Regions from separate parts of the Thalassospira sp. B30-1 genome, predicted to be linked through region 2. Evidence: predicted binding sites of a transcription regulator. Region 2 holds the regulator's gene; the other holds the start of a gene.
The links. The regulator PhoB, encoded in region 2, activates phosphate uptake and scavenging genes when phosphate is short. The targets are predictions, from matches to a motif close to TNTCATAAAACTGTCA.

Region 1: IT971_RS16425 (inorganic phosphate transporter) is a predicted target of PhoB. The motif match lies at 5,115-5,130, and genes of this name have one in related genera.

Annotation. Positions count from the first base shown of each region.
Region 1 is NZ_CP065232.1:3,475,074-3,482,769, reverse strand. It holds gene IT971_RS16440 (hypothetical protein) at 1-25, opposite strand, end outside; gene IT971_RS16435 (DUF2189 domain-containing protein) at 206-1,042, opposite strand; gene IT971_RS16430 (AsmA family protein) at 1,445-5,032, shown strand; gene IT971_RS16425 (inorganic phosphate transporter) at 5,203-6,732, shown strand; gene IT971_RS16420 (queuosine precursor transporter) at 6,994-7,539, shown strand; gene queA (tRNA preQ1(34) S-adenosylmethionine ribosyltransferase-isomerase QueA) at 7,642-7,696, shown strand, end outside.
Region 2 is NZ_CP065232.1:4,036,119-4,043,814, reverse strand. It holds gene pstA (phosphate ABC transporter permease PstA) at 1-531, shown strand, start outside; gene pstB (phosphate ABC transporter ATP-binding protein PstB) at 533-1,336, shown strand; gene phoU (phosphate signaling complex protein PhoU) at 1,358-2,080, shown strand; gene phoB (phosphate regulon transcriptional regulator PhoB) at 2,098-2,793, shown strand; gene IT971_RS18965 (cation:proton antiporter) at 2,856-4,616, opposite strand; gene IT971_RS18960 (calcium/sodium antiporter) at 4,934-5,896, shown strand; gene IT971_RS18955 (SDR family oxidoreductase) at 6,055-6,825, shown strand; gene folB (dihydroneopterin aldolase) at 6,888-7,313, shown strand.

The sequences.
Region 1 (7,696 bases), 560 kb from region 2:
CGGCTTCGACAGTTTTCTGTGTCATGCGCGTGTGCCTTAAACAAGGCTCGACGGAACTTCCGCCAAGCTATCGAAAGGTTTAGCACATGGGGTATCCGGGTTGGCTAACACGGGTTAGTTTTGCCGGGTTTCTTTTGGCAAAAACAAAGGCGCAAGGCTGGTTTCAGGCATCCTTGCGCCGATGTGAAATGCTATTTGGCGGGTGTTATGGTACCACACGCCGCAGGCGTCGGGCTTCGGCCTTTTCAGTGTCTATCAGGCCGCGATAGGCATGCCAGCTTGAATAGCCCAGAAGCGGCATCATGACCGCAAGACCCAGCAGGAAGACCACCATGCCACACGCCGCCATGACCGCAATCATGGCTGCCCACCCGGTCAGGACCCGCCAGTTTTTGCGAAACGCCGCAACACTTATGATCAGGGCGGTAATCACATCGATATCACGATCCACCAGAAGCGGGATCGAGACGACCGTAATGGCAAACACCATCATCGCCAGCACACCGCCAAGGATGGTGCCGGTAATCAGGAAGGTGATGGCATCGCGTGAGAAGAAGGTTTCCCATACCAGCACATCAAGTGACGGGACCGAGCCATTGTAGAACAGCGCAAATAACAGCATGGCAATGCGCGTCCAGGCCAGAAAGAACAGCATCAGGACGACGCCAATCGCGCCAAGCTGACCGGGATTGCGCCGGAAACCGTTCAGGCTGTGCCACAGGGTGACATTTTCACCCATTTCAAGGCGGCGGCTGGTTTCATAAAGGCCAACGGCAATCACCGGTGCCAGAAGCATGAAACCGGCACCCAGCGGCAGGGTCAGATAGGGCTGACCCGATTGGAACAGGCTTAGTAAAATAAGATAACCGGCAATGACGCAAAGCCCGCCATAGGCAAGGCCGATGGCCGGGGTACGTTTGAAATCGCGCCAGCCTGCTTCAAGCCATTTGCCGGACTGGTCACTTGTGACATCGCGGATGGCAATGCCTTGCGGAAGCCCGCCGATGGAACCTGTTGGTTGTTCGATTGTGGTTTCGGACATCTGCATCCTCCCTGCACCCTGTTGATCAGAATTGATCAAGGTGGCTGATACACAGGCTCAACGCCCTGATGGTGTGTTCTTTTTTGTTTATAGTATCACTTCGCAAAACAATTGCCAGTATCGGCTGTGTTCAATAGCACAGGTTTTTCATATGAGGGTGCGGGGGCGGTTTTCCATAGGGGATGCTTGATTACCGCTGGTCTTGCGCACAAATTCATAGGTGAACCGGTAAAAGGGAAATGCGCGTACCGAAAACGTGCGGAAATGGTATCATCAACCAACTTATTGCCATTTTCTGTTGCGACGAGCGGTACGAGCCATATGCTACTGAGATAAATACAACATCGCACCGCGCAAACATGTCTGTTTCAGCGGTGCCGAGCAAAAAGCGGAGCCGGACTGTTGAAAAAGATCCTTGCCGTGATTGGCGCCATTCTGGTTGTGATCATCGCTGCCCTGTTGGTCATTCCTTCCCTGATTGACTGGAACGGTTACAAGCCACAGATCACCCAGGCAGTGCGTGAAGCAACCGGTCGCGATCTTGAAATTCGCGGCGATCTTTCGATGTCCGTTCTGCCGTTTCCGGCATTGTCGGTCGAGCAGGTGACGCTTGGCAATCTGCCCGGTGCGCAGGACCCCGACATGGTGTCGGTCAAGGAAGTCCGGGTTTCTGTCGCCCTGATGCCGCTTCTGACCGGCAATGTGCAGGTGACCGAGATCAGCCTGATTGATCCGGTGATTTCCATCGAGACGTTTGAAGACGGCAGCAACAATCTGGTGTTTGATCCGGCACAGGCCGCGCCAAGCGGGCCGGATGCCGGAACGATTGCCACACCGCCAAGCACGGGCACCACGTCGGAAGGCGAACAGGCGGCACCTGATGCCCAATCGGGCGGAAGCGACGCCGGATCATCCGATTTTGCCAGCACGATCCAGATTGACCGTCTGGAAATCGAAAATGCGACAATCCTTTATCACACACCGGGCAGCACGGAGCGGATTGAGGGGCTGACCCTTGGCGTTTCGGCCGACAGCCTGAATGGTCCGGCAAAGGGCGAGGGATATGTTTTCTATCGCGGGATTCCGCTGACGTTTAATTTCAATGTCGGCGAAATCAGCCAGACCGGCCCGTTCCCGGTCGGCATGCAGATTGGCATCGACAAGGTCGATGGCGGTATCAATTTAAGCGGTCAGGTTGATCTTTCGGCGGAATATCCGGGCTTTAACGGCCAGATTGACGGCAAGTTTGATGATCTGCGCGAAGCGGCCCTTCGGATTGCAGGCGAAGGTGCCGATATTCCCGATATCGCCGCCAAGCCGTTCAATCTGGGCGGGCAGGTTGCCGCCAATGCCAAATCTGTCACGGTTAATGACCTATCGATCCGGTTTGGTGAAACCCGTGGATCGGGGGCAATTGCGATTGATCAGGACCCGAAAATGCGGGCCGATGTGGCGCTGCGTTTCAATCAGCTTGATCTTGATTCAATCCTTGTGCTGACGCATATGGGCGATGGTGACGCCCCGGACACAGGCGCGGGCAGCACGGGCGACAGCGGCATGGCGACCCCGGAAAATGGATCGGCGGGCGATGCGGGTGGGCAATCCATCCCGTCGCAGGGCGACAAGACATCGGGTGCGGCCAATGGTCCGATGATCCCGGCTGATCTGACGGCATCGATTGATTTCGAAGTTGAAACCCTGATCTATAACCAGACGCCGGTGCATAATGCGCGGATCAATGCCGCGATTGCCAACAGCAAGATCACATTGAACGAAGTTTCCGCCGGTTTGCCGGGGGGGACGGATTTCTCGGTGTTTGGCAGCATTTCGGGCGAAGGTCCGAAGCCGAGTGCGGCCCTTTCCTATGAGATGGCATCGGAAAATATTCGGGCGGTGGCGCGCTGGCTTGGGGTCGATGTTGATGGCATCCGGGCGGACCGGTTGCGTCGTTTCTCGTTGACCGGTGGGGTCAAAGGGACACCTGACAAGCTTGATATTTCCGATCTGGATATGCGGATTGATGATACGGCCATTCGCGGTGCCATCGTCGCCAATCTGAGCGGCGAGGGGCTTCCGGCACTTGGTATTGGTCTTAAGCTTGATCGTATCAATCTGGATCAGTATGTTTCGGCAGCACCAGCCGCCGGAAATGGCGATGCGGCAAGCCCAGCGGGCAATGATTCCGCAACAACGGATTCCGGCACGGTAGCCAACGGTTCGGATGCCGCCCCGTCGTCGGGACCCGCGGCGGGCGGTGATGCCATGGTCAGGATGATCAAGGATGCGCTGGCGCCGCTTGATGGTGTTGCGGCCAATTATCGGCTGGCGGCTGATGAAATCATTTCATCGGGCGTGTCGATCAAGGGCATTTCGATTGATGGCAGCCTGAGCGGTTCGCAGATCACGCTGAACAATTTTGCGGTGGCCGATGCGGCCGGGCTTTCGGCCAGTGCCAGCGGTGTGTTCCGTGGCGATGTGGCTGTTCCGGCATTCGAGGGGATCAAGCTTAAAGTCACGGCCAAAACGCTGGCACCGTTGGCGAAGCTGACGGGTATGACGCTTCCGGCACCGGCCAGCGAATATAAAAGCATTCAGGCCAATATCGGGCTGAATGGCCCGGTGACCGGCCCGAACCTTGATATTGATGTATCCAACCCGTTGATGCAGGTGGCATTGAACGGGGTGCTGAGCGACCTGTTTGGGGCGACACCGGGCATTGATGGCAAACTTGCGATGCAGGCATCAAGCCTGAACCGTGTGTTGCCGTTGCTGGCACCGACCTATGAGCCATCGGGCAATCTGGGGCGTCTGGTTCTGGACAGCACGGTCAAGGGCAATGCCAAGAATATCGCGCTTGATATCGCGAAGTTCGGTATCGGTCCGTTTGAAACCAGGGGTGACGTTGATTTCGACGCCACCGGGGCGCAGCCGAAACTGGCCGTGGCCCTTTCGGGCGGGGTATTGAATGTTGATCCGTTCGTGCCCGCGGCAAAACGGGCCGGACTGATGCCCGAAGGCGGTAGCGGTGCGCGCCGGGCGGCTTTCAATATGCCGACCACGATGAAGGTTACGACTGTTGATGCCCGTGACGGCACGCCGTGGGATGATACGGTGATTGATGTATCGGCCCTGCGGTCGATTGATGCCGATATCACGGTCGCATTTGATCAGCTTGATTTCGATACCTACAGCCTTGTGAAGCCGGATTTGAAGGCGACACTCGTGACCGGGCTTCTGACCATTCAGAAATTCACCGGCCTTCTGGGCGATGGGAATTTGTCGATTGATGGCACGTTTGATGCGCGCAATTCCGATACGCCGAAACTGGCGCTTAAAGGTAATCTTGACGGGGCGGATATCGAAAAGCTGACCCCGATCCGGGTTGCCAATGACACGGTGATCGGCGGGGCGGCGACGAAGTTTGATGTCACCGCATCGGGCAATACATCGCGCAAGCTGATCAGTGCGTTGAATGGTACGGCGAACCTTGTTCTGAATAATGTCCGGTTCAGCAATGCCGATAAACGGTCTGCTGATCCGAAGCTGAACATTCAGGCATTGTTGCAGCAGGGCCCGCAGGCGATGGTGGTTGAAGGGGTCGGTAACAACGATCTGGTTCAGACCCTTGAGGCCGACATTGCCATCACCAACGGGATTGCCAAAACCACCCGTGTCGAAGCGACATCGCGTGTGGGGACGGCGGATGCCGATGCGACCCTTGATCTGCCGAAATGGCAGATGGATACGCAGGCCGATTTCGATTTTTCCGAGAAAATCGAAGAATTACCGCCATTTAGCGTTTACGCCAAGGGCAATATCAGCAACCCGGCGATTACCGGGCGCATGGACAAGGTCGCGATCAAGGTTCTGGATAATATCCTTGATAAGGCACTGGGCGGGAGTGGTTCATCCGATAGCGGATCGGGAAGTTCGGGCAAGGATGCGGCCAAGGATGTTCTGAAAGGGCTTCTGAACCAGTTCGGTCGATAACTTTTCACAACTGTTCCAAACGTAAAACGGCCCTGCAGTGCGGGGCCGTTTTGCTATTGGCGGGATGCGGTCGGGACATGGCTGTCATAAAAAGGCAAAAAAACCTTAACAAACCGGGTTTGCTTCGACATGATCCGCGCGTCGATTCCCTTTTTAAGTAACGGTTGATCATGGTCGCAAAGAAAACCGCTCTGGATAAGGATCTCAAATGGCAGCGCCGCATGGATGCGGGTGCCGGAGAGACAGCCTCCCTGAGTGCGAAGCTCGGACTTGCGCTTGTCTTTCTTTTGGCGTGCAGCGCCTTTGTCGCCTTTCATATGGGCGGCCTGCCGCAAAGCGGATTCCTGATCGCCGCTGCGGTGATCGGCGGTTACATGGCACTGAATATCGGCGCCAATGACGTGGCCAACAATGTTGGTCCGGCGGTTGGTTCAAAGGCGCTGACCATGGTTGGCGCCCTTTTGATTGCAGCCGTGTTTGAAGCAGCCGGGGCGATTATCGCCGGTGGCGATGTTGTTGGCACGATCAAGAACGGTATTATCGACCCGACCCAGATGCCCGATGCACAGACCTTTGTCTGGGCGATGATGGCGGCCCTTCTGGCAGCCGCCCTTTGGCTTAACCTTGCCACATGGCTGGGCGCGCCGGTATCGACCACCCATTCCATCGTTGGCGGTGTGATGGGGGCGGGTATGGCAGCCGTCGGCATTGGCGCGGTCAATTGGCCGACTATGGGCACGATTGCCGCAAGCTGGGTGATTTCGCCGGTTCTGGGTGGCGTGATCGCAGCCGCGTTCCTTGCCTTTATCAAGTTCAAGATTCTGTATACCGAAAATTGCGTCGAAGCGGCCCGCAAATGGGTGCCGATTTTGGTCGGTGTGATGGTATCGGCCTTCACCATGTATCTGATGATGAAGGGGATCAAAAAGATCTGGGCTGCTGATACGTGGCAGGTCATTGTTATCGGTATCGCAGCCTTTTTCGTCACCCTGTTGCCGACCCGCAAGGCCGTGCTGCATGCGTCGCGTAACATGATCGGACGACGCAAGGAAATCGCATCGCTGTTTCGCATTCCGCTGGTCGTGTCCGCAGCCCTTCTGTCATTCGCGCATGGGTCAAATGATGTTGCGAATGCCATTGGACCGTTGGCCGCCATCGTTTCGGGTGTTGATAGCGGCGAGATCGTGACATCGGCCCCGATCCCGATCTGGGTGATGGTGATTGGCGCGATTGGTATTTCTGCAGGTCTGATCCTGTTCGGGCCGAAACTGATCAAGACGGTCGGATCGAAAATCACCAAGCTTGATCCGATCCGGGCCTATACCGTGGCGCTGTCGGCGGCATTGACGGTGATTGTGGCATCCGCGCTGGGGCTTCCGGTCAGTTCGACCCATATTGCGGTTGGTGCGGTGTTTGGGGTCGGGTTCCTGCGTGAAACGCTAAGCCATCGTCGCCGGATGGATAGTGCGCCGATGCTGGTCGGTGCGGAACAGGAAAGTGACGAACAGAAACAGCATATCGAAGCCCTGCGTCAGCTTGACCCGGCACAGGCCGAAAAGGCCGAGAAGAAACTGCGCAAGCGGTTGCTGGTGCGCCGCCGTTATGCGGTGACGATTGCGACCGCGTGGGTGATCACGGTTCCGGCCGGGGCGTTCCTTGGCGCGTTGCTGTTTTTCACCATTCGCGGGATCATGCTTTAATTCCGTCGGAATTAGGCGCAGAATTGACGTTTCGCGGCACGGTGCTCCTCCTTTTCCCCGGAGCAGCTTGTGGCGATCTGCAGCGGCGGTCAGGCTTTGTCTGACCGCCGTTTTTCCTTGACGCCTGGGGTCTCCAAGCGTAATTACCCCAACCATAATTTGAATCAAACCCGTGCCGAATCGTCGCCCAATCAAAGTGGGCCGCGAGATTTCCTATGCGTGCGTTCTGCTTTTGGTCAGGATTTTGGTTAAGGAAAAACGATGAAAGCCATCATTATTGGCGTTCTGGCAATGGCCGTGACGGTTGTTGCATCGAACATTCTGGTTGAATATCCGCTGCCGGGCGTTTTGGCCGACTGGCTGACTTATGGGGCGTTTACCTATCCGGTGGCGTTTCTGGTGACTGACCTGACCAACCGCGCACGCGGGGCAGCGGCGGCACGCCTTGTCGTGCTGGCCGGGTTTGCGATTGCGGTTGTTCTGTCGTTGATCGTTGCCGATACGCGTATTGCGATTGCATCGGGCACGGCGTTTCTGATTGCGCAGATGCTTGACGTGACGGTGTTTGACAGGCTGCGCCGGGCGACCTGGTGGAAGGCTCCGCTGATTTCATCGGGGATCGGGTCGGCGGTGGATACGGCCTTGTTCTTTTCCATCGCGTTTGTCGGTACCGGGCTTCCGTGGCAGACATGGGCGATGGGCGATTTCAGCGCCAAGATCATCATGGCGCTGACCTGTCTGGCACCGTTCCGTTTGCTGATGGCAATCATTACCCCGCGCCTGAATATCGAACCGGCAAAAGGGTGATGCAGGGCTGATATTCCGGCGGGCGTCTTGTGATTTTGCAAAGGGGGGCGGTATAAGGCGCCCCTCTGATTTTTTCTGATAATTGCAGGTTTTGTATTTCCGATGAAAGTCGATCTGTTCGATTTCGATCTGCCGCGTGAGTGCATTGCCGAACATC
Region 2 (7,696 bases):
AACAACCTTGCGGCTGTGCCGTCGATCGTGTTCGGTCTTCTCGGGCTTGAGGTTTACCTTAATGTCATGCACCTGCCGCGGTCGGCCCCGGTTGTTGGTGGTCTGACGCTGGCCCTCATGACATTGCCGACCATCATCATCGCATCACGTGCGGCGATCAAGGCAGTGCCGCCGTCGATCCGGCAGGCTGCCCTTGGTCTTGGGGCGTCGCCGGTTCAGACGGTGACCCATCACGTGTTACCGCTGGCGATGCCCGGTATTCTGACCGGGACCATCATCGGCATGGCGCAGGCTCTTGGGGAAACCGCACCGCTTCTGATGATCGGTATGGTGGCGTTTATTGTTGATATCCCGGGCGGGGCACTTGATCCGGCGACAGTTCTGCCGGTGCAGATTTATCTGTGGGCGGATAGTCCGGAACGTGCCTTTGTCGAGAAGACTTCGGCGGCCATCATGGTCTTGCTGGGCTTCCTGATTCTGATGAACGGATTGGCCGTGTATCTGCGCAAGAAATTTGAACGGAAGTGGTAAAATGGCTGTTGTAACTCAAAGCGCAATGACGGCAGAGCCGTCAGTCACTAGCCCGAAAATGACGGCCCGTGACCTCAATCTTTTCTACGGCGACAACCAGGCGCTTTTTGATGTCAATCTTGACATTGTCGAACGTCAGGTCACAGCACTTATCGGCCCGTCGGGCTGCGGCAAATCAACCTTCCTGCGGTGCATGAACCGCATGAATGACACGATTGACGGTGTCACGATCAAGGGCAAGGTAACGCTTGATGACCGTGATATCTATGACAAGGCAATCGACGTTGTTCAGTTGCGCGCGCGCATTGGCATGGTGTTCCAGAAACCGAACCCGTTCCCGAAGTCGATTTATGACAACGTGGCCTATGGCCCACGTATTCACGGTCTGGTGAATTCGCGCGACGAGCTCGATGAAATCGTCATGACCTCGCTTGAACGGGCGGGTCTACTGAAAGAAGTCAAAGACCGTCTGCCGGAACCGGCAACCGGTCTTTCTGGTGGGCAGCAGCAGCGTCTTTGCATTGCACGTGCGGTTGCCGTCAGCCCCGAAGTCATCCTGATGGATGAACCGTGTTCGGCACTTGACCCGATTGCAACCGCAAAGGTCGAGGAACTGATCGACGAGCTTCGTTCGAACTACACCATTGTGATCGTGACGCACTCCATGCAGCAGGCTGCCCGCGTGTCGCAGCGCACGGCGTTTTTCCATCTCGGCAAGCTGGTCGAAGTGGGCGAAACCGATCAGATTTTCACCAATCCCAAGGACGAGCGCACCAAGGGATACATTACGGGTCGCTTCGGTTAAGTCCGGGCAGGAGTATTTTCGATGGTCGATGAGAAACATCATATCGTCAGTTCGTTTGACGAAGAACTGACCCGTCTGAACAACATCATTTCGCAGATGGGCGGGCTTGCCGAAAGTCAGCTGATTTCCGCCATTCGTGCGATCGTTAAACGGGATTCTGAACTGGCCGAGAAGGTCATTCTTTCCGATCACCGTATCGATACGCTGGAACAGGAAGTGCAGGATTTTGCCGTACGTCTTCTGGCCCTGCGTCAGCCGATGGCAGATGACCTGCGACAGGTGGTGACCGCGCTTAAACTGTCCAACGATCTAGAACGTATCGGTGATCTGGCGAAAAATATCGCCAAGCGTGCGCAGGTTCTTAACCAGGTGCCGCCGATCCGCCCGGTTCAGGTGATCCCGAACATGGCCAAGCTGTGCCAGGAAATCATCAAGGACGTTCTGGATGCCTATATCGAAGGTGATGCGGAAAAGGCCCAGCGTGTCTGGGCGCGCGATCAGGAAGTTGACGATATGTACAATTCCCTGTTCCGTGAACTGCTGACCTATATGATGGAAGATCCGCGTAACATCACGGCATCGACCCATCTGCTGTTTATCGCCAAGAATATCGAACGTATTGGCGATCATGCGACCAACATTGCCGAAACGATCTATTACCGGATCAAGGGCGAAGACCTGCCGATGGATACTCGGCCAAAAAATGACGCGGCGAACTTTGCCGTCGTAGAACCGAATGAGTGACACTGGAGCATAGGAAGATGGACCCAACGGTTCTTATCGTCGAGGACGAAGCTGCAATCGTAACCATGTTGCGCTACAACCTCGAACGCGAGGGGATGCAGGTTGTCGAAGCCGGGGACGGTGACGAAGCGTTGAAAATTCTGGCCGAAACCCATGTCGATCTGGTCCTTCTGGACTGGATGCTGCCGGTGATGTCAGGGATCGAGGTTTGCCGCCAGATCCGCCGGAAGCCTGAAAGCCGCGATTTGCCGGTGATCATGGTTACGGCGCGTGGCGAAGAAGGCGACCGCATCCGCGGCCTTGATACCGGGGCCGATGATTATGTAACCAAGCCGTTTGCGATTGGTGAATTGCTGGCCCGTATTCGCGCACTTCTGCGTCGATCCGGTCCGGCGCAACCACAAGGGCAGTTGATCTATTCCGATATCGAAATGGATCTGGCCGCCCATCGTGTCAGTCGTAACGGCAAGGCTATCCATCTTGGCCCAACCGAATTCCGTCTGCTGCGTTATTTCCTGGAACATCCGGGGCGGGTTTTCTCGCGCGAGCAGCTTCTGAATGCGGTTTGGGGGCCGAATATCTATGTCGAAACCCGCACGGTTGACGTTCACATTCGTCGTCTGCGCAAGGCATTGAATGACGTCAAGGGAACGCGCGATGTGATCCGCACGGTTCGTGCTGCTGGCTATGCACTGGATGTCGAAGCCGCTTGATTGCGGTTATTCTGGAAGACGAAACGAAAGACCCCCATTCTCGTGATGGGGGTCTTTGTGTTTCAGGTGCTTTTCCTGGATTTTGCCGGTTTGGCAGTTTTTTGTGCCTGGTCTTCGGTTTTTTGGCGCGCGGTGCGCGGGGCAAGTTCGTTCATCAGCAGCATATCGGCACGCCGGAACTTGGCTATTTCGATATCGATATCTTCCTGCGGGATATCGCAGGCCGCCAGAACGTGATCGGACAGGCGTAAACCGGTTTCAAGTACCTCGGGGATGGCCGCATCGGCACCACTGCGTGACAGCGGACCGATATGGGTGATGTCCTGGGCACGGGCAAAGATTTTCAGATGCGGATAATGCTGTCGCAGCAAGGCGACGGTCTTTTCGGTTGCGTGCGGGTTGCCCATGGCAACGGCGGCAATATGGGCCTGTTCGGTATGGGCGGCACGAAATGTTTCCGGTCGGGACCCATCGGCAAAATAAACAGGCAGACCTTCGGCTCGGCCACGCGAAACCTGTTGGGCATCGGATTCCAGAACGATAAACGGGATTTCCTTGGTGCGCAGCAGACGGGCCAGAACCCGGCCGACGCGCCCGCAACCAATCACCAGAACATGTTTCTGAATGCCGTCGGTTTCATCCGAGATCTCGCTTAGCTGATCGGTTTCCTTTGGATGAAGCTTCTGTTCGATGCGGTGGCCGAGCGAAATCAAAGTCGGCGTCAGACCCATCGAAATCGCAACCACCGGGATCAGCATCACGGCGATGTCAATCGGAACCGCCCCGTTCTGCGATGCCAGTGCAAGCATGACGAAGGCGAATTCACCACCGGCGGCCAGGCTCATGGCGACCCGAATTGAAGATGCACGGTTAAAGCCGATCAGCAGGGACAATCCGAAAAGAACCGCTGCCTTTATGACCAGAAGCCCGATCAGCCACAAAATGATCGTTCCGGCCTGACCGATGACCACATTGGCATTGACCGACATTCCCACAGACATGAAGAACAGCGACAGGAAAACACCGCGAAATGGCGAAATGTCGGCTTCGATCTGATGGCGGAATTCGGTTTCGGCCAACATTACCCCGGCGATAAAGGCACCAAGCGCCATTGAAAGGCCCGCGGCTTCGGTCAATGTGCTGGCAGCCAGAACGACAAACAGGGTCCCGATTGCAAAAAGTTCCGGGTTTTTAAGAGCCGCAATATACCGAAACAGTCGCGGCAGGAGATAACGACCGGTCAGCAACAATACAGCAACCGCCCCCACACCGCTTAGTGCGCTGATCCAGGGGCTGGTTTCGCTCCCGGCATTGCCAGCGGCCTGCACCATGATCAGGAAGGGACCAACCGCAACGTCCTGCAACAGCAGGATGGCAAGGGCTGCACGCCCGAAACGTGTGTGCAACTGGCGTTCATCAGAAAGCTGTTTAAGGATAATGGCTGTTGATGACAGGGCCAGTGCTCCGGCAATCACGATGGAGGCGGGCATATCGTAATTGATCAGCAGCAATACACCGAACATCACGGCCATCGTGACGCCGATCTGCAGGAAACCAAGGGTCGCGAACCGGCCCCCAATCACGCGCAGGCGTTCGCGCGACAATTCAAGACCGATCATGAACAGCAGAAAGACAATGCCAAGCTCGGCGACGGTTGAAATGTCTTCGCGGTCACTGATCAGGCCAAAACCGAAAGGGCCGATGCAAAAGCCGCCGATCAGGAAACCGATGATCGAGTTCGCACGTAATTTCTGTGCCAGCGGGACGGCAATCACCGCGGCGGTCAGGACAAGGAACAGCTCGAAAAGAACGCTGTGTGACATGATGGATTATGCGTCCGGCGCAGATAGGCGTGTAAAGGAAGTCGTTCAAATCAGGATAGCGGAAATACCCCTATGATTTCTATGGAAATTTCGCGTATGAGAGGGCATCTGTGATGGATGACACGTCTTAAGAGCAGGCGACCGCGACGATTGCTTTCGGTATGCGTGCCAGTGTGGGAACCGCATCACACCGATGTGACGAATGGTATTACGACGGGACGACGCAGCTTGCTATTCTACGTTCGCAATGCCATGTTCCGCTGGCCCGTAAAAGGGCATGGAACAATCAGAAATTTCCCCAAACGAGCAGGCCGGAATTGGAACAGTTCATCCCCTATTTGCAGATTATCGGTGGTCTTGTGCTTTTGACTGCCGGTGGTGAGTTCATTGTTCGCGGTGCTGTCGGTCTGGCGCTGTTGATGGGGGTTTCCAAGATCATTGTTGGTTTGACCGTGGTTGCCGCTGGGACGTCGGCCCCCGAATTTGTCGTGTCGCTGAATGCGGCGCTTGCCGGGTCGGGCGACATCGCGATGGGGAACGTGGTTGGTTCTAACATTGCCAATATTCTTTTGATCCTCGGCGCAACAGCGGTTCTAAAACCGATTACGGCATCGCGGACCATGGTTGTGCGCGATGGCGGCACCATGCTGCTGGGGACCGTTCTGTTCATCGGGCTTTGCATGTTTGGCGTTGTCGAACGCTGGGCTGGGGCGGTGATGCTGCTGGTTCTGGCAGCGATCTGGTACTTTACCTATCAGCATGACAAAAAAAGCCCGGGTGATGCCAGCCACCTGCATGAGGAAGAAGTCGACGAAGTCGGCGAAGTACCAAGCGGTTGGCTCAAGCCGATTGTTGCCACTGTTATCGGGATTGTCGCCTTGACCTATGGGGCGGATCTGCTGGTGGATGGTGGTGTTTCTGTCGCGCGTCAGTTCGGTGTGTCCGAAGCCGTCATTGGCTTGACCCTTGTCGCATTCGGAACATCGCTTCCTGAACTGGCGGCATCGATTGTTGCGGCGTTCCGCGGGCATTCCGACGTTGCACTTGGCAATGTTGTTGGTTCCAATCTTTTGAACCTGCTGGTGATCATCGGTGGTGTATCGCTGATTGCGCCGATTGCCGTGCCAGACCAGATTCTGCAATCCGATCTTTGGATCATGCTGGCAGTTACCATTCTTTTGCTGGTGGTCGGCTATTTCCTGCGCGGAGTGTCGCGGATCACCGGGATCGTCTTTGTTCTGGCTTATCTGGGATATGTTGCGAGTCTGGTTACGGCATGATTGATCTTCATGCCTGAAACGATAAATGCGGTTATGGACCGGCTGGCGGGTTTGATTGTAAGTTCCGGAATGACCAAACATAAATGACGGCGGCCGATATTTAAGGGGGCTGCCTTCCCCGGGAAGGGGCGCATCTTGATGAACGGGATGGAAACCAGATGACAGGGAAAATGCCTAAAACGGCTCTTGTAACCGGGGCTGCCAAGCGTATCGGACGGGCTTTATCGCTTGATCTGGCGACACAGGGTTATGATGTTGCCCTTCATTGCCATTCCTCGCGCAGGGATGCGGAACAGCTTGCCGAGGAAATCCGGTCCCTTGGTCGTCGCGCCTGCGTTATTTCCGCTGATCTTGGCAAGGAAGAAGACAGCAGCCGTGTCGTACGCGAAGCAACGGCTGCACTTGGCCCGATTGGTGTGCTGATCAATAATGCATCCACCTTTGAATATGATGATATCAGCACCGCCACGCGTGAGGGCTGGGACTATCATATGGAAGCCAATCTGCGCGCACCGTTTGTGTTGTCGCAGGATTTCGCCAAACGGCTGCCCGCCGGGCAAAAGGGCGTCATCATCAACCTGATTGATCAGCGTGTCTGGAATCTGACACCGCATTTCATGACTTATACCTTGTCCAAGGCCGGCCTTTGGACGCTGACCCAGACACTGGCACTGGCATTGGCGCCGCACATCCGGGTCAATGCGATTGGTCCCGGCCCGGCACTGCCTAGTGTCCGGCAAACACAGGAAGTTTTCGATCAGCAATGCGATCAGACGCCCCTGAAAATTGGGACAAACCCGCAAGAGATTTGCGACGCGGTACGATTTTTCCTTGCCGCGCCAGCCATCACCGGGCAAATGTTAGCGCTTGACGGCGGGCAGCACCTCAATTGGGCGCCCAGTGGCGAACAGAATATGCCAGAGGAATGATGCGTCGGGCTTGGGTTCCGGACATCTGGCCGCACCAAGCGCAGCACAAGGAAGACCAGACCATGACCGCAGGCCTTAAGCAGGACGATAACATTACGACACTGCCCTACGCAGATCATGCCGGCAGTTTGCGTCGTGTCTTCGTGCGTGACATGGTCGTCGAGACATCCATTGGCGTATATGATCATGAAAAACATGCCCCGCAGCGGGTGCGTATCAATCTGGACCTTGCCGTTCTGGAAGGCGAGGGTGTCCAGAATGACGATATTGCCACTGTTTTAAGCTACGAAGATCTGGTGACCGGCACGCGGGAAATTTGCCGTGACGGTCATGTGAACCTTGTGGAAACCCTTGGGGAAAAACTGGCCGATATGTGCCTGGCGGATCGTCGGGTACGCAAGGTAAACGTCCGAGTTGAAAAGCTTGATGTCTTTGACGACGTTGCCGCGGTCGGAGTGGAAATAGAGCGCTTTAATATCGCGCGCTGATCCCATCCGTAAATCTGCTTAAAATTTACTTTTGTTAACGGTTTTGGACGGGGACTCTGTGATTCCTCTAGGCCGAATCGCTGTCTCCCTTATGCACAAGCATCTGGGGGCATGGAATCAAAGGAAAATATTCTTTTTTGACTCCTGTATTACCGAATGTTTTCAGGTTGACAGTATTTTTTGTGTTTAAAAACAATAACTTAGATTGTTTGCTCAATAAATGTGCACTTCATAGAACGTTAAGACTCTCAAGGGGTGCAGCAAAGAGCCCCCCTATTACCCACAAACTTATCCACAGCCTTGGTGGACATCTTTTTTGGGTTGCGATTCTGTGAAGTGATGTTGCGACGTTAATCTTTTTGGGTATTGTCGGAAGCCACTTT